Regions from separate parts of the Xanthobacter sp. 126 genome, predicted to be linked through region 1. Evidence: riboswitches for the same ligand, from Rfam matches in the RefSeq annotation. Region 1 holds a riboswitch; the other holds the start of a gene.
The links. Region 1 has a riboswitch for thiamine pyrophosphate ahead of thiC (phosphomethylpyrimidine synthase ThiC). Riboswitches for the same ligand answer to the same signal wherever they lie in the genome.

Region 1 (11,913 bases):
TCGCGGCGTAGCCGCAAGACGGGTGAGGGGGATGGTCCGCACGAAGCGCCGCGGGGGCGGGGTGAGCGGAAGAATACCCCTCACCCCCAACCCCTCTCCCGCAAGGGGAGAGGGGAGTCCCTTGCGAGCCTCGCCGGGCTCTTTCGCCGGGAGCCCGGCGTCACGCGGGAGGAAGGGGGCTCAGGGCACCCCTTCCTTTCGCCGTTTCAGGCGCCGGCGCCTTCCGTATTTCCGGTCATCGTACTTCCGGTCATCGTATTTCCAGTCGTCGCCTTGCCGGTCATCGCCGCGCGGCGGCCGGCGGCACGGGGGGCGGGCGGGTTGATGGCGGCCAACGCCGCCACGCAGAGGCCGATCACCAGCACCCACACGGCCGGGCGGGGGCCGAGGTCGAGGGTGAAATTGGCATCCAGCACCAGAAACGGGTCCACCCGCGTCGCCAGCGCATACCAGAGCGTTTCCACGCCCGCGGTCAGCGCCGCCCCGGCCACCGAGAGCCCGGCCATGGCGAGCGGCGTCACTCTCTTCCCGCCGCGTCCGGCCACACGGAAGGCGAAGAGCAGCAGGAAAATGCCGGCCATCAGCACCGGCTCGGTCACATCCAGCTTCGACTGCATGAAGAAATGCACCGTGCCCAGCACCGCGATGGCGTAGACGGCCATGTGCAGCCGGTTCCAGCGGGTCGCGCCGAGCCGCCGGATGGCACCGTCGAATGAGGTGGCGCCCAGCGCCACGAGCAGCGTCACCGCCACCGCGCCGATGGTGAGATAGATGCGCAGCACAATCTCGCTCAGCGCCCGGCCGAAGCCCTGATCGATGATGTAGAGCGTGAGATGCAGCGCCGCGTAGCCCAGCGCCGCGAGGCCGAAGATGCGCCGGCCGAAATAGAGCTTCGGCATGTTGAACAGCCGACGCAGCGGCGTCACGGCCAGCGTCACCGCCAGGAAGCGGATGGCCCACAGGCCGGTGAAATGGATTGCCTCGGTCCATGGCCGCGCGCCGAGCTGGCCGTTGGCGGCAAGGCCCACCAGCCACACCGCCGGCAGGATGCTGGAAACGAGGAACAGGGTCTTCTCGGGGCTGAAACGGCCGGACCGCTCGTGAAACAGGGGCATCGGGACCTTTCCGGCAAAGCTGTGCAGGCGCCCGCCCGGCGCCTGCTTCCCCTTACGCCGGCCCCTGCGGCAGCGTTACGGCCGCGGCCTGCACGATGGCGTGAGCTTCAAGCCCGCGCGGCGCCTGAGCGGAGGCAAACTACAAGCCCGCGCGGCGCCTGAGCGTCAGCCCCGACTCCGCGCGGCGCCTGAGCGTGGCGGACTCCCTCAGGCGTTCAGCTCGCCCTCGATCTGCGCCTTGAGGCCGGGCTCGATGCCCAGCGCGCCGGCGAGCCAGTCCAGATAGGCGTGCTCGGCGTCGTTGTCCGGCCGGATGGCGAGGGCCGAGGCCGCGTAAATCTGGAGTGCCGCCTCCGGCGTCGTCGCGGCGGCGACCACCTCGTTGGGGTCCACCGGCGTGGTGAGGATGGCGACGAGGGCATCCCGCTGGGGAGAGCCGGCGCCCATGCGCTCCAGCCCGCCGCCGATGCGCGAGACCTCCTCCTCGTCGATCTCGCCGTCGGCCTGCGCGGCGGCGGCCATGGCCGAGAGCAGCACGCCGGAGAAGGCTTCCGGCCCACCCGGCGCGGCTGCGGGGGAGAAGGCGGCGTCTGGCGTGCCGGAGGTGAAGGCCGCGCGTCCGCCGGCCCCCGCCTGCCACTTGCGGTACGCCTTCCAGGCCAGCATCCCCATGATGGCGAGGCCACCATATCGCATCAGGTCGCTGCCGCCCGATGAAGAGGGCTGATGGCCGGGCTGGGGCGAGGGCTGCGGCTGGCGATAATCGGAGGGCGGGACCGGCTCCGGCTGGGGATAGCCGCCGGCCGTGGACGAGCCGCCGCGGCCGAGGGCCTCCGAGGCGAGATCGCCGAGACCTCCCCCCGCGCCGCCGGACATGCCGCCCCCCTGCGTGGAGCCGCCGGACGGCCCGCCCGCGCCACCACCGAGAATCTGGCCGAGAATGTCCTCCAGCCCGCCGGAGGAACCGCCCGATGCGCCGCCGGACGGACCACCCTGCGGCGCTCCGCGTCCGCCGCCGAGCACTTGCCCCAGGATGTCGCCGAGGCCGCCGGGCAGTCCCGACGGCGCTCCGCCCGCTCCGCCGCGCTGACCGCCGCCGCCGAGCACCTGTCCGAGGATGTCGCCCAGCCCGCCCGGCAGGCCGCCGCCGCCCTGCGCGCCACCGCCCGCGCCACTGCCGCCCGCGCCGCCGCCGAGCACCTGGCCGAGAATGTCGCCGAGCCCGCCCGGCAGTCCGCCCCCGGTCTGCTGCGCGCCGCCGCCCCGCACGCTGCCCGAGCCGAGCGCCGCGCCGATGAGCTGTCCCAGAAGATCACCCGTTCCGGCCATGGCTTCCTCCCTCAAGGTGCCGCTGCGCGGGGCAAGGCCCGGCCGCGATCGGGCTGCTACAGCCCTGTTGAGTCCAAATGCGGGCACGATCTTGCTTATGGGGCCTCCCGAGCCCGCGCGTGAGCTAAGGACGAAGTCCGCACCCGGACAAGCCCGAAGATGCTCCGCCCCGGCTCAATAGGCTTACGAAGTCGCGATCAGATGACGCCGGATCTCGTCCGCTACCGCCGCCGCGTGGGTCTGCGCCAGATCATGTCCCGCCCCCGGCAGGATGCACAGGCGCGAGTTTGGCAGCAGGCGCGCCAGCCTTTCCCCGACCGCCACCGGGCTGATGGGATCGGCGTCGCCCCACAGCAGCAGCGTCGGCGCGCGGACCGAAGGCAACCGGTCGGACAGGTCCTCGACGGGATCGGCGATCCACCGCGCCGCGTGCGGGAAGGCGCCGAAATAATCCGGGCGCCAGTCTTCCCCGCCGAGGTCGGCCACCGGGACCCCGCCGGAGGTGACGCACAGAACGAGCGTCCTGACGAGGTGGGGGAAGGCGAGCGCCAGTTTGAGCGCGATATAGCCGCCCATGGACTGGGCGACGATGGCCACCGGCTGGCGCATCTGGTCCGCGACCCGCCCGACGAGATCATCGATGCTGTTCACGTCCGCGCTGGCCGGCTGGCGGCCCAGCCCGGGCCAGGAGAAGAACGTGCCCTCCCATGCGGCCCGCGCCGCGACGGGCTTCCAGAACGCGGCGTCTCCCGTTGCGCCGGGCAGGAACAGCGTCTCGATCATGGCTTGCGGATGGCTGCGGGCGGCTAGACCGCCACCGGGGCCTTGATGGCCGGGTGGGGATCGTAGTTCACGATCTCGATGTCCTCGTAGCGGAAGGCGAAGAGGTCGCTCACCACCGGGTTCAGCCGCAGGGAGGGCAGGGCGCGCGGGGTGCGGGAGAGCTGCTCGCGGGCCTGATCGAGGTGGTTCACATAGAGGTGCGCATCGCCCAGCGTATGGACGAAATCGCCGACGCCGAGCCCCGTCACCTGCGCCACCATGTGGGTGAGGAGCGCATAGGAGGCGATGTTGAACGGCACGCCGAGGAACACGTCCGCCGAGCGCTGGTAGAGCTGGCAGGAGAGCTTGCCCTCCAGCACATAGAACTGGAACAGGCAGTGGCAGGGCGGCAGCGCCATCTTCGCCACGTCCGCCGGGTTCCAGGCGGTGACGATGAGGCGGCGCGAATCAGGATTGCGTCGGATGTCGGAGACCACCTGCGCGATCTGGTCGATCACGCCGCCCTCCGGCGTCGGCCAGGAGCGCCACTGGTGGCCGTAGACCGGGCCGAGATCGCCCTTGGCGTCGGCCCACTCGTCCCAGATGGAGACGCCGTTTTCCTTGAGGTAGCGGATGTTGGTGTCGCCGGCGAGGAACCACAGAAGCTCGTGGACGATGGATTTCAGGTGCAGCTTCTTGGTGGTCACGAGGGGGAAGCCGCGCGCCAGATCGAATCGCATCTGGTGCCCGAACACCGATAGCGTTCCGGTGCCGGTCCGGTCGTCCTTGCGCACGCCCTCATCGAGAATGCGGCGCAGGAGCTGATGGTAAGCTTCCATTAGGTATGTCCGGCCAAGATCAAGCGCCATAAGGCTTTCGCCGGCCCAGTCTAGCGTGCGGGCTGCAAGGCAGCCAGCCGGCGGCGGCGGCCGTCCACACGTGCGAGAGAACATGCTTGCCCGCTTCCTAACGCCATGCTGCCCCTGCGGGACGTGTGGCGTGGCGGGATCGATGGCGAAAAAGTGAGTGATTTCCGCTGCGTATGACCCTTGGAGACCCCCTTTTTCGCCACGACGTAGCCGTATTAGACCAGCATTGAACGCTCAAGTTGACGATCAAGGGCAAGACACATGAGCTCCCAAACCAACCTCACGGCAGCGCTGCTCGAGGTTCGCGCCTATCTGGCGCAGGAAGCGCAGGCCGAGGATTTCCGCAACGAGGCCGCCTGGGAGGCGGGATCGAGCCGGGAGGAGCACGCCGCCAGCGATGCCCTCACCCGGCTCGACGAGGTGCTGCGCCTGGTCAAGGCCCAGCAGCGCCCGAACAAGGAAGACCGCGCCCAGTCGCGCAACCACGACCGGGTGCGCCTGCACCACGCTCACCTCGCGGCGTGAAACGTGGCGAGGCGGCCCATGGCTGCCTCGCTCCCCGGCCAAGCGACGGCGCAGACGGAGCGCTGAGCCGGGGACCAGGGGATAGTCCGGCGCAGCCGGCGATTCTCCTGATCCATTGAATTGAAGCGCCTGCGGCGGTCTCTTGCGCTGGACCCCGGCTCGCATTCCGCTGATCGCTGCATGCGTCCGGGGTGCGAGGGTCTCCTGATCTCCGCCTACCCGCGCCAATCAGGCGCCGCCGATGGCCTCGAACAGCGCGGCATCCGCGCCGAGGCCGGCATTGGGGGTGGTGAGCAGCGTGTCCCCGTAGAACACCGAATTCGCCCCCGCGAGGAAGCACAGGATCTGCGCCTCGCGGCTGAGCGCCGCGCGTCCGGCCGAAAGGCGCACCCGCGAGGCGGGCATGACGAGGCGGGCGGTGGCGACCATGCGCACGATCTCCAGCGGGTCAACCGGCGGGCGATCGGCCAGCGGAGTGCCTTCCACCGCCACCAGCGCATTCACCGGCACGCTTTCGGGATGCGGATCGAACCCCGCCAGCACCTGCAGCATGGCGGCGCGGTCGCGCATGGTCTCGCCCATGCCGATGATGCCGCCGGAGCACAATTCGATGCCCGCCGCGCGCACCGAGGTGAGGGTGTCGATCCGGTCCGCATAGGTGCGGGTGGTGACGATCTCGCCGTAGAAATCCGGCCCCGTATCGAGATTGTGGTTGTAGGCGGTGAGCCCGGCCTCGGCGAGGCGCTGGGCCTGATGCGGCTCCAGCATGCCGAGCGTCACGCAGGCTTCCATGCCGAGGCCGCGCACGCCGCGCACCATCTCCAGCACGGCGTCGAATTCGCGCCCTTCCTTCACCCGCCGCCACGCCGCGCCCATGCAGAAGCGCTCGGCCCCGTTGGCCTGCGCCTGCTCGGCGAGGGCGATGACGGAGGCGGGATCGAGGAACTTCTCCCGCGTCAGATCCACTTCCGCATGGCGGGCGGACTGGGAGCAATAGGCGCAATCCTCCGGGCAGCCGCCGGTCTTGATGGAGAGCAGGCTCGCGCGCTGGACCTCGTTGGGGTCGTGGTTGGCGCGGTGGACGGCATTGGCCCGGCCCACCAGCTCCAGCAAGGGCAGGTCCATGAGCGCCGCGATCTCGTCAACGCTCCAGTCGTGGCGGATCGTGCCATCCTCAGTCTTGGCCATGCCCATGCTCCTGCTTCCGCGCGATGTGGGAGGGCCGGTCTAATCGTGTTTGCGGCGCGTTCCAATACCGCCGGTCTTCCCAAATGGGTGACTTGACCTATGCGTTCGCTGCAGTGCAGCGTTGACATTGGGCTTTGGTATACATCACAGTGTCCCCGTTCCAAGGGGGGCCCCGGAAGGGGCTGAGATATCGCAAGTTCGCGGAAGTTAGACTTCCGCGGCGCCGCGATGACCCTTCGAACCTGATCCGGGTCATACCGGCGAAGGGATCGGAACTTGTGCTCCCGGCGCTCAGCGTCGCCCCGCACCCGTCTCCTAGCTCTACACCCCGGGTCTCGTTGAAAGCGCAAGCTGAACGGAGATCCGCAATGCTGGACGAAGCCTCGACGTCCTCCCTGAAAGTCACCACCGGGCCGCTGCCCCATTCGCGCAAGGTGTTCGTCTCCGCCACCCGGCCGGACGTGCGCGTCGCCATGCGCGAGATTTCGCTGACCGACCCGTCCGAGCCGCCGGTGAAGGTGTACGACACCTCCGGCCCCTATACCGACCTCGATGCCGTCATCGACCTCACCAAGGGCCTGCCGCAGCTGCGCGCCCAGTGGATTCGCGAGCGCGGCGACGTGGAAGAGGTGGAGGCCCGCGCCGTCCGCCCCGAGGATAACGGCCTGAAGGAGGGCCAGTCCTCCACCCTGCCGCAGTTCGATCTCTCCGGCCGCAAGCCGCTGCGCGCCAAGGCGGGCAAGCGCCCGACCCAGATGGCCTATGCGCGCGCCGGCATCATCACGCCGGAGATGGAATATGTCGCCGCCCGCGAGAACCTCGCGAAGGTGAATGGCGGCGCCCATCCGCACCATCAGGCCATGGGCCTCGGCGCGGCGATCCCCTCCGACATCACGCCGGAATTCGTGCGGCAGGAAGTGGCGCGCGGCCGCGCCATCATCCCCAACAACATCAACCACCCCGAAACCGAGCCGATGGCCATCGGCCGGAACTTCCTCGTGAAGATCAACGCCAATATCGGCAATTCGGCCGTGACCTCGGGCGTGGCGGAAGAGGTGGACAAGCTGGTGTGGGCCACCCGCTGGGGCGCCGACACGGTGATGGACCTGTCCACGGGCAAGAACATCCACACCATCCGCGAATGGATCATGCGCAACTCGCCGGTGCCCATCGGCACCGTGCCGCTCTACCAGGCGCTGGAGAAGGTGAACGGCGTCGCCGAAGACCTGACCTGGGAAGTCTTCCGCGACACGGTGATCGAGCAGGCCGAGCAGGGCGTGGACTACATGACGGTGCACGCCGGCGTGCGCCTGCCCTTCGTGCCGCTCACCGCTAACCGCGTCACCGGTATCGTCTCGCGCGGCGGCTCCATCATGGCCAAGTGGTGCCTCGCACACCACAAGGAGAGCTTCCTCTACGAGCACTTCGAAGAGCTGTGCGAGATCCTCGCCCAGTATGACGTGGCCTTCTCCCTCGGCGACGGCCTGCGCCCCGGCTCCATCGCCGATGCCAACGACGCCGCGCAGTTTGCCGAGCTGGAGACGCTCGGCCAGCTCACCGAGATCGCCTGGAAGTACGACTGCCAGGTGATGATCGAGGGCCCCGGCCATGTGCCGCTCCACCTCATCCGCGAGAATGTGGAGAAGCAGCTCAAGGTCTGCCACGAGGCGCCGTTCTACACCCTCGGCCCGCTGGTGACGGACATCTCCCCCGGCTACGACCACATCTCCTCCGCCATCGGCGCGGCGATGATCGGCTGGTTCGGCACGGCGATGCTTTGCTACGTCACGCCGAAGGAGCATCTCGGCCTGCCCGACCGCGACGACGTGAAGACCGGGGTCATCTCCTACAAGATCGCCGCCCACGCCGCCGACCTCGCCAAGGGCCACCCGGCCGCGCGCATCCGCGACGATGCGCTCTCCCGGGCCCGCTTCTCCTTCCGCTGGCGCGACCAGTTCGCGCTCTCGCTCGACCCGGAGACGGCCGAGCGCTTCCACGACGAGACGCTCCCCGCCGAGGGGGCCAAGGTGGCGCACTTCTGCTCCATGTGCGGGCCGAAGTTCTGCTCCATGAAGATATCGCAGGAGCTGAAGCTGGAAGCCGGCGACATCGCCCGCGCCCAGGCCGACAACCTCGCCTCCTCGGGCATGGCCGAAATGGCCCAGAAGTTCCGCGACGGCGGCGGCCTGATCTACACGCCCGCCCCGGAAGTCGCGCCCCCTCCGCCCGCCGCGGCGGAGTGAGGGCAGGGCGCTGACGGCGCCAGCGCAGGACTGAAAAGAAAAGGCCGGGCCTTCACAGCCCGGCTTTTTTTTACATTCCGGCTCGCGAGCCCGTCAGGCCGGCGCGCCTTCCTTCAGCAGCTTCCAGGTGATGGAATCCAAGAGCGCCTCGAAGGAGGCGTCGATGATGTTGGGGGAGACGCCCACCGTGGTCCAGCGATCGCCGGTCTCGTCCGCGCTCTCGATCAGCACCCGCGTCACCGCCTCCGTGCCGCCGTTGAGGACGCGCACGCGATAGTCGGTGAGGTGGAGGCCGGAGATGAAGGGCTGGTACTTGCCGAGATCCTTGCGCAGGGCCACGTCCAGCGCGTTCACCGGGCCGTTGCCCTCGGCGGCGGAGATCATGGTCTCGTCGTCCACCTTCACCTTCACGATGGCTTCCGCCACGGTGACAAGCTCGCCCTGCGCGTTGTAGCGGCGCTCCACATTCACCTTGAAGCGCTCCACCGCGAAATAGTCCGGCACGGAGCCCAGCATCCGCCGCGCCAGCAGGGCGAAGGAGGCATCCGCTGCCTCGTAGGAATAGCCCAGCGCCTCGCGCTCCTTCACCTCTTCCAGCAGGCGGGAAATGCGCGGGTCCTTCTTGTCCACCGGCACGCCGAGGCGCTCCAGCTCGGACAGCACGTTGGAGCGGCCGGCCTGGTCGGAGACCATCACCCGGCGGCGGTTGCCCACCTTTTCCGGGGCGACGTGCTCGTAGGTGGCGGGGTCCTTCAGGATGGCCGAGGCGTGGATGCCGGCCTTGGTGGCGAAGGCGCTCTCGCCCACGTAAGGCGCGTGGCGGTCGGGGGCGCGGTTCAGCATCTCGTCCAGCGTGCGGGAGACGTGGACCAGCTCGCCCAGCGCCTCCTCGCCCACGCCGATGTCGAAGCGCGCCGCATAATCCTGTTTCAGCAGCAGCGTGGGGATGAGCGAGCAGAGGTTGGCGTTGCCGCAGCGCTCGCCGAGGCCGTTCAGCGTGCCCTGGATCTGCCGCGCGCCGGCGCGGACGGCAGCCAGCGAATTCGCCACCGCCTGCTCGGTGTCGTTATGGGCGTGGATGCCGACATTGGTGCCCGGCACCACCTTCACCACCTCGGCGACGATGGCCTCCACCTCATGGGGCAGAGTGCCGCCATTGGTGTCGCACAGCACCACCCAGCGCGCGCCGGCCTCATAGGCGGTGCGGGCGCAGGCGAGGGCGAAGTCCGGGTCTTCCTTGAAGCCGTCGAAGAAATGCTCGCAATCCACCAGCGCCTCGCGCCCGGCGGCGATGGCTGCCTCGACGCTCTCGCGGATGGAGGCGAGGTTCTCCTCCTTGGTGGTCCCCAGCGCCACCCGCACCTGATAGGCGGAGGACTTGGCGACGAAGCAGATGGCATCGGCATTGGCCGCCAGCAGCGCCGCGACACCGGGATCGTTGGAGGCCGAGCGGCCCGGCCTTTTCGTCATGCCGAAGGCGGTGACGCGGGCCTTGGCCTCGTGCTTCTGCGCGAACAGCTGCGTGTCGGTGGGATTGGCGCCGGGATAGCCGGCCTCCACATAGTCCACGCCCAGCCGGTCGAGCAGCGCGAGCACCCTGAGCTTGTCGGCCACGGTGAAATCGACACCGTTCGTCTGCGCCCCGTCGCGCAGGGTGGTGTCGAAGAGGTAGAGGCGTTCTTTCGTCGGCATTGTTTTCTCTTTCCCCCGTCCGCCTCGGGCATCGGCTTTTGCGGCGCCAGCCCCCTCACCCGTCTCGCGGCTGCGCCGCGATCCACCCTCTCCCGCGAGGGGAGAGGGGTCTCCCCGTCCTGCCACCCCTCTCCCCTTGCGGGAGAGGGGTGGCTCTCAGACCTTGATAAATCGCCTCCAGAACGGACTCGGTCCGCAGGAGGATGTCGTTGTTCCAGAACCGCAGGACGCGAAACCCATTGGCCGCCAGATACGCATCGCGCACCGCGTCCCGCGCCGACTCCGCATGCTGCCCACCGTCCGCTTCCACCACCAGCCGGTGCTGGAAGGTCAGGAAATCCGCCACATACGGACCCACCGGCATCTGACGGCGGAACTTCGCGCCCTCGAGCCGGCGGTCGCGCAACACTTGCCATAGTTTCCGCTCGGCATCGGTCATCGTCTCGCGCAGCGCACGGGCGCGAGACCGCTTCGCCGGAGCGGGTGCCTCAGTGCCGGGGGCCGGCATCGTCCTCCCCCAGCGTCTTCGTCATCGCCGTGTTGGCGAGCCAGGTGTCGGCCAGCGGCACCATGTTGCGGCGCTGGGGCTCGTAGCCGCGCTTCTGGAAGAAGCCGAGGGCGGTGTCGCTGGCGTCCACCGTGAGCTTGCGGGTGCCGCGTGCCTTGGCGAGCGTCTCGGCGGCGTCGCACAAAGCCTTGGCGACGCCGGTGCCGGCGGCGTCGGGCGCCACATAGAGCATGTCGATGTGGGCATTGTCCTTGAGCGAGACGAAGCCGGCCACCTCCTTGCCGCGCAGGGCTACGAGGGTGAGGCTGGCGGCGAGGCGCGCGGCGAATGCCTCGGCGTCGTCGGCCTTGGCGGCCCACGCCTCCTGCTGTTCGGTGTCGTAATCCTCGCCGGTCAGCTCGGCGATGGCGGCGCGGAACAGGTCGGCCAGCGCCGGCGCATCGGCCGGCAGATAGGGGCGCAGGGAGACCGCGGCGGCGCTCATCGCGACACCTCCCAGCTCGTGGTCCCGTCCTTGTTGTCCATCAGCACGATGCCTTTGGCCGCCAGCTCCTCGCGGATCTGGTCGGCGCGCTTGAAGTCCTTCGCCTTGCGGGCGGCGATGCGGTCGGCGATGAGGCCGGCGATCACCCCTTCGTCCAGCGCAATGCCCTCCTTCTGCCGCGCGCGCCACCCGGTTTCGGTATCGCCGAGCAGGCCCAGCAGGTTGGCCGCGCCCTTGAAGCGGCGGCGGAGCGCGGAGGAGGTGTCCTCGTGCTCCGCCACCTCGGCGAGGTGGTGCAGATGGGCGATGACGGAGGGCGTGTTGAGGTCGTCGGACAGGCGGTCGGCGATCTCGGTCTCGAACGGGTTGGCGTCGCCGGTCTCGGCCTCTACGTCGCCGATCACGCGATACCACTTGTCCAGCGTCTTGGCGGCGAAGCCGAGGCCCTGGCGGGTCCAGTTGATGGGCTGGCGGTAATGGGTGGAGAGCATGGCGAGGCGCAGCACCTCGCCGGGCCACTCGTCCAGCAGCTCGCGGATGGTGACGAAGTTGCCGAGGGACTTCGACATCTTCTCGCCTTCCAGCATCAGGAAGCCGTTGTGCATCCACATCTGCGCCATGACGCCGGAATGGAAGGCGCAGCGGGTCTGGGCGATCTCGTTCTCGTGGTGCGGAAAGACGAGATCGATGCCGCCACCATGGATGTCGAAGGTCTCGCCCAGGTGCTTCCAGCTCATGGCCGAGCACTCGATGTGCCAGCCGGGGCGGCCGGGGGTGACGATGCCGGCGGGGGACGGCCAGCCGGGCACGCCCTCGGCGCTGGGCTTCCACAGCACGAAGTCCATGGAGTCGCGCTTGTAGGGGGCGACGTCCACGCGGGCGCCGGCCATCATCTCGTCCAGCGAGCGGCGGGAGAGGCGGCCGTAGTCCGGCATGGAGGGCACGTGGAACAGCACGTGCTCCTCCGCCACATAGGCGTGGCCGGAGGCGACGAGCCGCTCGATGAGGATGCGCATCTCCTCGATATGCTCGGTGGCGCGGGGCTCCACGGTGGGCGGCAGGCAGTTCAGCGCCGCCGTATCCTCGCGGAACCAGCGGTAGGTCTCTTCCGTCAGGTCGCGGATGGAGATGGCGCGATCGGCGGCGCGGGCGTTGATCTTGTCGTCCACGTCCGTGATGTTGCGGACATACTTGACGT
Region 2 (11,913 bases), 1.0 Mb from region 1:
AAGGACGGCAAGCTGACCGAGGCCGAGCTGGATTCCCCCGCCGGCCAGCAGCTTCTGCTGCTCATCGCCAAGTGAAGCTGACTGCACGCCGCGCCTGATGCGGCCGGGGAGGGCGTGGCTTCCTCCCCCAGTGAAAAGCGCGTGGGCGCGCCGCTGTGGCGGCGCCCCTTGTCCCAGTCGCTGCTTCAGTTGAGACGCAGCAGGAAGCGCCGGTTCACCGCCTGTAGCGGGCGGGCGTTCATGGGGAAGATGGCGCGGAAGGCGTCGATGTCCGCCTGCGCCACTTCGATGGGCGCCCCGAACACGTTCCAGTCCACGATTTCCGAGCAGGGCGGCGTGGTCAGCGACCCCTCGTAGCGATAAGTGCCGCGCGCCGACGGCAGGAAGCCGGCCGCATCAAGCGGCGCAGCGAGCGTCTTGTCCCCGGCCTTGCGCGGCGCGGCGGCCATGAGCGAGGAGAAGGCGGCATTGGCCGCACCCGGCACCATGAAGACGCCAGCCACCAGGAGTCCGCCCTCAGGCGCCGCATGGACGAAATGCGCTTCCATGGCGGTGCGCTTGCCGTCAATTGCGTGCTCGCTCGGGGCGTGGAAGTGGAACTGCTTGAGGGCGTAGGTCTTGCCGCCCATGGTGGCGGTGCCGCCGTCGCCGGTCACGTCCGCCTGGATGGTGTGGCCGTTGTTCACGACCTTGTAGGCGAACGGCTTCCACGCGAGCACGGGGCCGGCGCTCTCCGCCTTGACCGCGCCTTCGAGATTGATGGGCGACTGCTGGGTGCCGATGGCGCAGGCCGAGAAGCCCTTCTCCAGAGAGCCCCATTCCTGCGGGCCGCCGTGGCCCTCATAGGTCCAGTGCGCCCCCTCGGACGCGCGGGTCGCGCTAGCGCAGACCGGGCAGGCGACAAGGCCCGCAAGCAGCGTGCGGCGATTGATGGTCATTGAATTGCCCCTTGTATGGCGGTTCCCCCGCTGCGGCCAAGCTTACCAGCGCTGGGGATACACGCAAAAGCCGATACTGTTCCGGGATGGATCAGATTGCGGCTGACGCGGCTGCGGCCAGGGCGGCGAAGGCCGCTCGCGGATCGTCCGCGCGCATGATTCCCCCCATGACCGCGACGCCCTTGGCCCCGGCGGTGAGGCAGGCCGGCACCGTCTCGGCGTCGATGCCGGCGAGCGCGACCACAGGCACGGCGCTCGTGCGGGCGAAGGTTGAAAGCCCTTCAAGCCCCAGCGCCGGCCCGTGTCCCGGCTTGGACCTTGTGAGGAAGGCCGGGCTCGCCGTGATGTAGTCGAGCGCGCCCGGATCGGCGGCGGTGGCCTCCGCCAGGGTGTGGGTGGACAGGCCGATCAACGCCCCCGGCCCATGAAGCGCCCGCGCGGCCTTCGCGTCCCCGCCGCCGGAGAGGTGCACGCCGTCCGCGCCGGCGGCCAGCGCCAGCTCGGGGGAGCCATGCAGCGTCAGGCGGGCGCCGAAGGGCGTGGTCGCGGCCCGCAGGCGGGCGAAGAGGGCGATCTGCTCGGCGGCCGGCAGATCCTTCTCCCGTAGGCTGACCCATCTGCACCCGCCAGCGCAGGCCGCGGCCACCACGTCCGCCAGATCACCTCGCGCCAGCGTGCGGTCGGTAATCAGGAGCAGAGGCGGCGTCGGCAGAGGGGGCAGGGTCAGCTCCCGACTAGGCCGAACTCGGGGCTGGAGGCTTCCGCGTGCAGCTTGCGCGGGATGCGGCCGGCGAGGCGGGCGAGGCGGCCGGCGTCCACCGCGTGGCGGAAGGCGGTGGCCATGCGCACCGGGTCGAGCGCCTTGGAGACGGCGGTGTTGAGCAGCACTGCCGAGCAGCCCAGCTCCATGGCAAGTGCCGCGTCGGACGCCGTGCCGATGCCCGCGTCCAGCACCACCGGCACGGGCGAGCGGGAGCAGATCAGCTCGATCATGTGCGGATTGGCGATGCCGAGGCCGGTGCCGATCATGGAACCGAGTGGCATGACGGTCGCGGCTCCGAGGTCCGCGAGCTTCTGGCAGGTGACGGGATCGTCGTTGCAATAGGGCAGCACGACGAAGCCGCGCGAGACCAGCTCTTCCGTCGCCTTCAGCAGCTCCTCCACATTGGGATAGAGCAGCTCGCGGTCGCCGATGACCTCCAGCTTCACCCAGTCCGTCTCCAGCGCCTCGCGGGCGAGCTCGGCGGTGAGCACCGCGTCCTTCGCTGTCTGGCAGCCGGCGGTGTTGGGCAGGATGTGGACGCGGCCGGTGAGGAGGTCCGTCAGGCTCTCCTCGTAGCCGGCGAGGCTGATGCGGCGGATGGAGGCGGTCGCCATCTCGCTGCCCGAGGCGGCGAGGGCATCGAGGAACACCTTCTGGTTGGGATAGCCCGCCGTGCCCAGGAACAGCCGCGACGAGAAGGTGCGGCCGGCGATGACGAGGGGATCGGTGTTGGGATTCTGGAACGCGCTCATGGTGCTTCTTCCCGGCGCCCGCTCACGAGCGCTCTGTTCTGTTCGGCCAGGGCTCAGCCGCCCTGCTTGGCCTCGATGATTTCCACGGCGTCGCCTGCGGAAAGGCGCGCGTCGGTCCAGGTGCGGCGAGGTACCACCGCGCCGTTCACCGCCACCGCGATGCCCTTACGCTCCGGCTCGAGGCCCTTGGCGACGAGCAGGTCGGCAACGGTGGCGACGGAATGCGCCTCCTCGGCGCCGTTCACCTTCAGGGCCAGCATGGCGCTCACTCCGCCGCCGCGCGCGGCGGACCGAAGCGCTCCGCGCCGAAGGGCAGGGCTACGTCCGCGATCTTGCCGCCCAGGATGTGGTCGGCGATCACCTGGGTCGTCACCGGCAGCAGCAGGATGCCGTTGCGGTGGTGGCCGGTGGCGTAGACGAGGCCGTCCACCTCCGGGCTCGGGCCGAGGATGGGGGCGTCGTCCCGGCTGCCGGGGCGGAAGCCGACCCATTGCTCAACGATGCTCAATTCCTCCAGCGTCGGCAGCGCCCGCCACGCATTGGTGAGCAAAGCGAGCTGGCCGCCGGCCGTGAGGTCGGTGTCGAACCCCTTCTCCTCGGTGGTGGCGCCGATGATGAGCCGGCCATCGCGCCGCGGCACGAGGTAGGAGCCGGGCGCCCACAGGACGTGGGAAAGGATCGGCGCGGCCGGGTCCATGCGCAGGGACAGCATCTGCCCCTTGATGGGGCGCACCGGCAGCGGCGTCGCCGGGGCGACGTCCACGCCCCGGCTCCACGCCCCGGCCGCCAGCACCACCACGTCGGCAGCATGGTGCGTCTCGCCGGTGACGATGCCGGTGGCGCGGCCGCCGGCCGTCTCCACGCGGCTGACCGGCGTGTTCTGGTGGATCGTTGCGCCGGTCTTCAGCGCGGCGATCTTCAGCGCGGCGGCAACCTTGCGGTTGTCTACCTGATGATCCTCGGGGCTCAGCACGCCGCCGGCGAGGCGGGGCGCGAGATAGGGCTCTCGCCGGCGCACCTCGGCGGCAGTGAGCCACTGCACGGGCAGGCCCAGCCCCTGCTGGAAGGCGTAAAGGTGGCGCAGCTTCGCCACATCGTCCGCCGTGAGGGCGATGGTGATGGTGCCCTCGGTGCGCAGGTCCACCGCCTCACCGGAGGCGCGCTCCAGCTCCGCCGCGAAGGCGGGCCAGAGGGTCTGGCTGGCGCGGTTGAGAGCGAGCAGGCCCTCCTCGCCGGGCTCGGCCTCGGCGCAGGCGGCGAGCATGCCGGCGGCGGCGCGGCTCGCGCCTTCCCCGGTCTCGCCGGCCTCGAACAAATCCACCGGACAGCCGGCGTCGGCGAGGCGCCAGGCGAGGGCGAGGCCGATGACGCCGCCGCCGACGATAGCCACACGCGGTTTCGCCTTGCCCGCCGGTGCAGAGCCGGCTTGCGATGAAGGTGCGAATGTAAACTGCGACAAGCTCTCGCTCATCGGCATCTCCCTACGCTGGCATGATCCAGACAGGTTCGATGGGTGTGATCTCAGCCGCGCATGATGCGCGGCACCCCAGGCCGTGTCTGTTATTTACTCATGCCGGCCGCAGAACTGCAAGAGGCGGGGCGCCCGGGACGAGGCGGACCTCAGCGGTTGAGTTCGCTTTCGTCCAGCTGGCGCGCCTCGTCGGCGAGCATGATCGGGATGCCGTCGCGGATGGGATAGGCGAGGCGGGCGGCGCGGGAGATCAGCTCCTGGCGCTCGCGATCATATTCCAGCGGCCCCTTGGTGAGGGGGCAGACCAGGATTTCGAGCAGCTTGGGGTCGACGTCGTGGCCGGGACGCTGGGACTGGATCATGTTCTCGCTCTTTGGTGCCGCGCGTTTCGAGGGCAAAGGGTCCGCGGCGCGCCACCATAGCGGCGGCGGGGTGGCCTTTCACCAGTGATTTTCGCGACATCACGGCCACTGATGGGCATATCACGCGGTTTCGCTGTCTTTCCGCCGGCGCAGCCCCTAATGAAGCGGCCTTGGAATCGCGCCCTCGGGAGCCCAATGGATCGACGCTTGGCCCTCGGGCTTCTTCTCGGCTTCGTCGCGGTCGTGATGTTCGGCGCGACGCTGCCGCTCACCCGCTTCGCGCTGCACGATTTCAGCCCCTGGTTCATCAGCTTCGGCCGCGCCGCCTTGGCTGGCTTTGCGGCGCTCGGGCTGGTGCTGGCGCTGCGCCGGCCGTGGCCATTCGGCCAGCCCAAGGTGCTGTGGCGCCTCGCCGTATCCTCCGCCTGCCTGATCTTCGTGTTCCCGCTGGCCATCGGCGTCGCCACCCAGACGGTGCCGGCGGCCCATGGCGGCATCGTGCTCGGCCTTCTGCCCCTGTGCACGGCCATCGCCGCCATGCTGCTGGCCGGGGAACGGCCGGGCCTCGGCCTGTTCGCCGCGAGCGCGGTGGGGGCCGGGCTGGTGGTGGCCTTCGCCTTGCGCAACGGCGCGGGCGGCGCGCTGGGAATGGGCGACAGCCTCTTGTTCCTCGGCGTCATCGCCTGCGCCATCGGCTACGCCGTCTCCGGCGGCCTCGCACGCACCATGTCGGGCTGGGAGGTGATCGCCTTCATGCTGATCCTCTGCCTGCCGGTGACGCTGCCGCTCGCGCTCCTCACCTTTCCATGGGGTGGGGCGGGCGCCGTGGCAGGCGCCTCCTGGGCGGCGCTGGTCTATCTCGGCCTCTTCAGCCAGCTCATCGGCTTCTTCTTCTGGAATGCCGGGCTCGCCATGGGCGGCATCGCCCGCGTCGGGCAGATGCAGCTGCTGCAGACCTTCGTGACGGTGGGGCTGGCCTGGCCCATCAATGGCGAAGTGCCGGATGCGGAGACCGTGGCCTTCGCCGCGGGCGTGGCGCTGGTGGTCGCGGTGGCGCAGCGCACCCGCTCGCGGCCGCGCTGACCCCGCAAAAGCAAACGGCCCGCCGAAGCGGGCCGTTCGTTATTTTCCAGATGCCGGAAGGCTCAGGCCGCCTTGGAACGGGCGGTGATGAGCTTGCGGTTCACCAGCACCTCGGCGATCTGCACCGCGTTCAGCGCGGCGCCCTTGCGCAGGTTGTCCGACACGCACCAGAAGGCGATGCCGTTGTCCACGGTCGGGTCGTCGCGCAGGCGCGAGATGTAGGTCGCGTCCTCGCCCGCCGCCTCGTGGGGGGTGGCGTAGCCGCCCGGCTCACGGGTGTCGATGACGAGGATGCCGGGCGCCTCACGCAGGATCTTGCGCGCGTCGTCGGCCGAAAGCTCCTTCTCGAACTCCACGTTCACCGCCTCGGAATGGGAGATGAAGACCGGCACGCGGACGCAGGTGGCCGTGAGCTTGATCTTGGGGTCGAGAATCTTCTTGGTCTCGGCCACCATCTTCCACTCTTCCTTGGTGAAACCGTCGTCCATGAAGACGTCGATCTGCGGGATGAGATTGAAGGCGATGCGCTTCGGGAACTTCTTCGGCTCTACCGGATCGGAGACGAAGATGGCGCGGGTCTGCGAGAACAGCTCGTCCATGCCCTCCTTGCCGGCACCTGAGACGGATTGGTAGGTGGAGACCACCACGCGCTTGATGGTCGCGGCGTCGTGCAGCGGCTTCAGCGCGACCACGAGCTGCGCCGTGGAGCAGTTCGGATTGGCGATGATGTTCTTCTTGGAGAAGCCGACGATGGCGTCCGCATTCACCTCGGGAACGATCAGCGGCACGTCCGGGTCCATGCGCCACTGGGAGGAATTGTCGATGACGACGCAGCCCTGCGCGCCGATCTTCGGCGACCACTCCTTCGACACCGCTCCGCCGGCCGACATCAGGCAGATGTCGGTGTCGGAGAAGTCGTAGGTCTCAAGCGCCTTCACCTTCAGGGTTTTGTCACCGTAGGAAACCTCCACGCCCTGCGACTTTCGCGAGGCGAGCGCGACGACCTCGTCCGCGGGGAAACCCCGCTCGTCGAGGATCGAGAGAATCTCCCGGCCCACGTTGCCCGTGGCGCCGACGACGGCGACCTTGTAACCCATGATGTTCCTCGGATGTCTCGGCCCATGCGGCCGAAGACCGTGCTTTTAGGCCGAACCCCTTGGCCTTGCAAATCGAAGATTCGCGATCTGGCCGGGCACCGGCGCATTCAACTGTTGCGTCAACGCAACGCGCCGGCGTCGAGAAGGCGGGAACATGGCACCAAGCAGGCGGGTTTCCTTGCGCAGGGGACAAACGTCTATTAATCCAGTCAAGGTCGGCCCTGCGCCGATCTGGGAGGATGCCATGGGTTTCGCGTCGTTCACCACCTTCGCTGCTTTCGCCCGTTCGGGCCTGAAGACGGCGCTCTCGGTGTCGCTGGCGGCGGCAGCCATTGCGGCGACCACCGGTGCTTTCTCCATCGCTTCCGCCGACAGCGCCGAGGCGCAGACGGTCAAGAAGCGCAACCGCATCGTGGTGGAGCGCCGCTCCTATCTCGATGCCGGAACGGTGGTGAAGCCCGGCTCCAAGTCGTACCTCGATTACGCGCTGCCGCCCGGCTACTTCTACCCGACCTATGGACCCACGGCCGCCGGCCCGGGCCCCATCACCGGCCTGCGCTGGCCGCTGCCGGGTGCCTTCGACCTGCCGGGCTTCTGAGCCAAGGCTACCGAAGAAGACGGAAGGGGCCGCCTCGCGGCCCTTTTTTGTGGGGTGAAATCACAGCGTTTTCGTGGCATTTAATTTTTATCCCGGCCAAGCATGACATTTGCGCTTGTGCGCGCCATAACGGCCCTATGCCGCGACGTCGGCCCGACCTTCCAGCGCAAGATGCCCCTTAAAAGCCCATGCCCCGCCCCCGCTTCGCGCTGCCGATGCTGAGCCGCCAGCCCCGCCGTAGCGTTATTCCGGGCTTTCGGCTCTCGCTCGGCCTCGCACTGCTCTATCTCGGCCTCATCGTGCTCCTGCCCATCGGCGCGCTGCTGCTGAAGGCGGCGGATGTGGGCTTCGAGCGCTACATCTCCATCATAACCTCGCCGCGCACGCTCGCCTCCTTCCAGGTGACGCTGACCACCGCGGCGCTGGCGGCGCTGTTCAACGCCATTTACGGCCTCGCCCTCGCCTGGGTGCTGGTGCGTTACGAATTTCCCGGCAAGCGCCTGCTGGACGCCATGGTGGACGTGCCTTTCGCCTTGCCCACGGCGGTGGCGGGCCTCGCGCTGACGGCGCTGTTCGCCAAGAACGGCTGGTTCGGCGCGCCGCTGGCGCAGTGGGGGATACAGGTGGCCTACGCCCCGGCCGGCATCGTCTGCGCCATGGCCTTCACCTCCATCCCCTTCGTCGTGCGCACCGTGCAGCCGGTGCTGGAGGACATGGAACCGGAGCTGGAGGAGGCGGGCGCGACACTGGGCGCCAGCGATCTCACCATCTTTCGCCGCATCATCTTCCCGACCATCTTCCCGGCCTTCCTCGCCGGCACGTCGCTGGCCTTCGCCCGCTCGCTCGGGGAGTTCGGCGCGGTGGTGTTCATTGCCGGCAACCAGCCGTTCCGCACCGAAATCGTGGCGCTGCTCACCTTCATCCGGCTGGAGGAATATGACTACGCCGCCGCAGCAGCCATCGCCGTCACCATGCTGGCCCTCGCCTTCATCATGCTGCTGATCGTGAACGCCGTGCAGGCGTGGCACCAGAAGTTCGCCATGGGGGATGTCTGATGGCGCATCCCGTGAACCGCCACCGCCTGCGCGTCGGCGACGGCGCGGTGACGCGCTCGGTGATTCTCACCCTGGTGCTGGCGACCACCGCTCTGGCGCTTATCGCGCCGCTGGCCGTCATCTTCGCCGAGGCGTTCGCGCGCGGCCTGCCCACCTATCTCGAAGCGCTCGCCCGGCCGGATACGCTGCACGCGGTAGGGCTCACGCTGCTCACCGCCCTCGTCTGCGTGCCGCTCAACACCGCGTTCGGTATCGCTGCCGCCTGGGCGGTGACGAAATTCTCCTTCCGCGGGCGCAACCTGCTGCTGGCGGTGGCGGAGCTGCCCTTCTCCATCTCGCCCATCGTGGCGGGCGTCGCCTATCTCTTCGTCTATGGGGCGCAGGGGCTGTTCGGGCCGTTTCTGCAGGCACACGACATCAAGATCATGTTCGCCGTGCCGGCCATCATCCTCGCCAGCCTGTTCGTCACCGCGCCGTTCGTGCTGCGCGAACTGGTGCCGCTGATGATGGCGCAAGGGCGGGACGAGGAGGAGGCGGCGGTCAGTCTCGGCGCCTCGGGCTTCGACGTGCTGCGGCTCGTCACCCTGCCCAACGTGAAATTCGCGCTGCTCTACGGTGCCGCTTTGTGCAATGCGCGGGTGATGGGCGAGTTCGGCGCCGTCTCCATCGTCTCCGGCAACATTCGAGGGCAGACCTCGACCCTGCCGTTGCAGATCGAGCTGCTCTATCAGGACAGCCACGCCGTCGCCGCCTTCGCCGCGGCGACGGTGCTGGCGGGCGTCGCCCTGTTCACGCTGGTGGCGAAATATCTGATCGAGCGGGCGGAGCGGGCGCGGGGCGAGATCGTCGCGCCGCGCCGGCCGGGGCACTGATACCGACGGTCCCGGTCTTGGACCGGTGCCGGGTGGGGTCGCTCTAACGCCGCGCGGGCTTTAGCCCGCTTCGTCAGGCCGCCGCGGCGGTGCCCGTGGCGGCGGCGATCTCGCGCTTCATGGCGGCGATGGTCGCGGCATAGTCCTTGGCGCCGTAGATGGCGCTGCCGGCGACGAAGGTGTCCGCCCCCGCCGCGGCGATGGCGCCGATATTGTCCACCTTCACCCCGCCGTCGATCTCGAGCCGGATGTCGCGGCCCGAGGCGTCGATGCGCTCGCGGATGGCCTTCAGCTTGTCCAGCGCCGAGGGAATGAAGGCCTGTCCGCCGAAGCCGGGGTTCACCGACATGACGAGCACGAGGTCCAGCGCATCCAGCGTGTAGTCCAGCACCGAGAGGGGGGTGGCCGGGTTCAGCACTAGGCCGGCCTTCACGCCCTTGGAGCGGATGAGCTGGAGCGAGCGGTCCACATGCTCGGAAGCTTCGGGGTGGAAGGAGATGAGGTCGGCGCCGGCGGCGGCGAAGGCCTCGATCATGCCGTCCACCGGCTTCACCATCAGGTGCACGTCCACGAACGCCTTGGTCGCCTTGCGCAGCGACTGGAGGATCAGCGGGCCGATAGTGAGGTTGGGAACGTAATGGTTGTCCATCACGTCGAAATGGATCCACTCGGCGCCGCCCTCGAGCACCGCATCCACCTCGGCGCCGAGGCGGGTGAAGTCCGCCGAGAGGATGGAGGGGGCGATGATGGGATAGGCGCGGGCCATGGGATCTCTCCTGATCTGTCGTCGGAAGCGCAGCCCGATCAGATCGGATCGCGCGTTCTTTCGGTCGTCATGCCCGGCCTTGTGCCGGGCATCCACGTGGTCGGTCCGGGAACAGTCTCGCGACACCGTGCCCGGCCCGACGTGGCCGGAACCCGCATGTGGGGATTCCGTACCTAGAGGCGGACGTCGGCAGCAGCCGACTTCCGGGACAAGCCCGGCCATGACCCGGAAGTCAAGACCAGCGCCCTGCTTCCGGGATAAGCGACGTCAGTGCACCACCTGCGCGAGTTCGCCGGACGCATAGCGCTTGGCCATCTCGTCCAGTTCGATGGCCCGGATCTTCTCCGCCTTGCCGGCGGAGCCGAAGGCCTCGAAGCGGGCGATGCAGACCTTCTTCGCCTCTTCCATGGCGGCGGCCATGAACTTGCGCGGGTCGAACTCGCTCTTGTTCTTGGCGCCGACGCGGCGGATGGCGGCGGTCATGGCGAGGCGGATGTCGGTATCGATGTTCACCTTGCGCACGCCGTAGCGGATGCCTTCCTGGATCTCCTCCACCGGCACGCCGTAAGTCTCCTTGATGTCGCCGCCATAGGTGCGGATTTCCTCAAGCAGCTCCTGCGGCACCGAGGACGAGCCGTGCATCACCAGATGGGTGGTGGGGATGCGCTGGTGGATCGCCTTGATGCGGTCGATGGCGAGGATGTCGCCGGTGGGCTTGCGGGTGAACTTGTAGGCACCGTGGGAGGTGCCGATGGCGATGGCCAGCGCATCGCACTGGGTCGCCTTCACGAACTGGGCCGCCTCGTCCGGATCGGTCAGCAGCTTGGAATGGTCGAGGGCCTCCTCGGCGCCATGGCCGTCCTCGGCCTCGCCCTTGCCGGTCTCCAGCGAGCCGAGGCAGCCGAGTTCGCCTTCCACCGACACGCCCACCGCATGGGCCAGCTCCACCACCTTGGCGGTGACGGAGACGTTGTAGTCATAGTCCGCCGGGGTCTTGCCGTCTTCCTTCAGGGAGCCGTCCATCATCACCGAGGAGAAGCCGGATTTGATGGCGCCCATGCAGACGGCCGGGGAGGCGCCATGGTCCTGGTGCATCACCACCGGAATCTCGGGATAGGCCTCTACGGCGGCCGCGATGAGATGGCGCAGGAAGGGCTCGCCGGCATATTTGCGGGCGCCGGCCGAGCCCTGGAGGATGACGGGCGACGAGGTGGCGCGGGCGGCGTCCATGATCGCCTTCACCTGCTCCATGTTGTTCACGTTGAAGGCCGGCAGTCCGTAGGAATGCTCCGCCGCATGGTCGAGCAGCTGGCGCATGGAAACGAGGGCCATAGTCCTCTCCTCTTCAAAGTTCAGGTCGGCGCCGCGATGCGCGCGCCATGGTTCCGTCCGCTCCGTCGTCCTCCGCAGTGTCCAGAGGATGTACGGTGCCGCTTGGCTGCTGTTCGATACCCTTCACCGCTCCGGCTGACCCGGCGCGGGCCGGGTCTAGCTTCGTACGGTGGCGCCCCGCCCAGCCGTCCCCCGCAGGGGAGAGGCCTTCATTGGCGCTCACCCTACCGCGCGGCGCACCGCGTCGGCCACAGCTTCCGGTGTAAAGCCGAACAGCGGCCACAGGTCCTTTTCCGGCGCCGATTCGCCGAAGCGGTCGATGCCGATGGCGATGATGCCGTCGGCGCGGGTGCCGGAGAGGCCGCGCCAGCCGCGGGTGACGCCCGCTTCCACCGCCACCACCGGCACGCCCTTGGGGAAGAGGGCCGCGCGCTCGGTCTCGGTCAGCGCCTCGAAACGCTCGCGGCAGGGCATGGAGACGATGCGGGTGGGAATGCCCGCGGTGTCGAGCAGGTCCGCCGCCGCCGCTGCCAGCTTCACTTCCGAGCCGGTGGCGACGAGCACGGCACGGGCGAGGCCCTCGCTCTCGCGCAGCACGTAGGCCCCGGCCTCGATACCTTCGATCTGCGCCGCGTCACGCGGCCAGCACGGCAGGTTCTGCCGCGACAGGATGAAGGCGCTCGGGCCATTCGTGCGTGTCAAGGCGGCGTGCCAGGCGGCCAGCGTCTCCACCGTGTCGGCGGGGCGCCACACGTCGAGGTTGGGGATGAGGCGCAGGCTCTCCACATGCTCCACCGGCTGGTGGGTGGGGCCGTCCTCGCCGA

Region 2: another riboswitch for thiamine pyrophosphate. It lies ahead of thiO (glycine oxidase ThiO); the one in region 1 lies ahead of thiC (phosphomethylpyrimidine synthase ThiC).

Annotation. Positions count from the first base shown of each region.
Region 1 covers NZ_JAFO01000001.1:3,323,512-3,335,424, reverse strand. The annotation lists gene XAN126_RS0115865 (protein-methionine-sulfoxide reductase heme-binding subunit MsrQ) at 207-1,115, opposite strand; gene XAN126_RS29290 (DUF533 domain-containing protein) at 1,323-2,444, opposite strand; gene XAN126_RS0115855 (alpha/beta fold hydrolase) at 2,628-3,227, opposite strand; gene XAN126_RS0115850 (thymidylate synthase) at 3,251-4,045, opposite strand; gene XAN126_RS0115845 (hypothetical protein) at 4,337-4,600, shown strand; gene bioB (biotin synthase BioB) at 4,829-5,788, opposite strand; TPP riboswitch at 5,942-6,075, shown strand; gene thiC (phosphomethylpyrimidine synthase ThiC) at 6,157-8,031, shown strand; gene cimA (citramalate synthase) at 8,125-9,723, opposite strand; gene XAN126_RS26425 (endonuclease domain-containing protein) at 9,779-10,231, opposite strand; gene XAN126_RS0115820 (GNAT family N-acetyltransferase) at 10,212-10,715, opposite strand; gene cysS (cysteine--tRNA ligase) at 10,712-11,913, opposite strand, start outside.
Region 2 covers NZ_JAFO01000001.1:4,325,902-4,337,814, reverse strand. The annotation lists gene XAN126_RS0120530 (hypothetical protein) at 1-75, shown strand, start outside; gene XAN126_RS0120525 (carbonic anhydrase) at 186-938, opposite strand; gene XAN126_RS0120520 (thiamine phosphate synthase) at 1,030-1,626, opposite strand; gene XAN126_RS0120515 (thiazole synthase) at 1,662-2,453, opposite strand; gene thiS (sulfur carrier protein ThiS) at 2,507-2,713, opposite strand; gene thiO (glycine oxidase ThiO) at 2,719-3,843, opposite strand; TPP riboswitch at 3,913-4,012, opposite strand; gene XAN126_RS0120500 (Trm112 family protein) at 4,074-4,286, opposite strand; gene XAN126_RS0120495 (DMT family transporter) at 4,482-5,369, shown strand; gene XAN126_RS0120490 (aspartate-semialdehyde dehydrogenase) at 5,432-6,466, opposite strand; gene XAN126_RS0120485 (hypothetical protein) at 6,711-7,064, shown strand; gene cysT (sulfate ABC transporter permease subunit CysT) at 7,253-8,119, shown strand; gene cysW (sulfate ABC transporter permease subunit CysW) at 8,119-8,991, shown strand; gene rpe (ribulose-phosphate 3-epimerase) at 9,065-9,757, opposite strand; gene fba (class II fructose-bisphosphate aldolase) at 10,025-11,089, opposite strand; gene tkt (transketolase) at 11,309-11,913, opposite strand, start outside.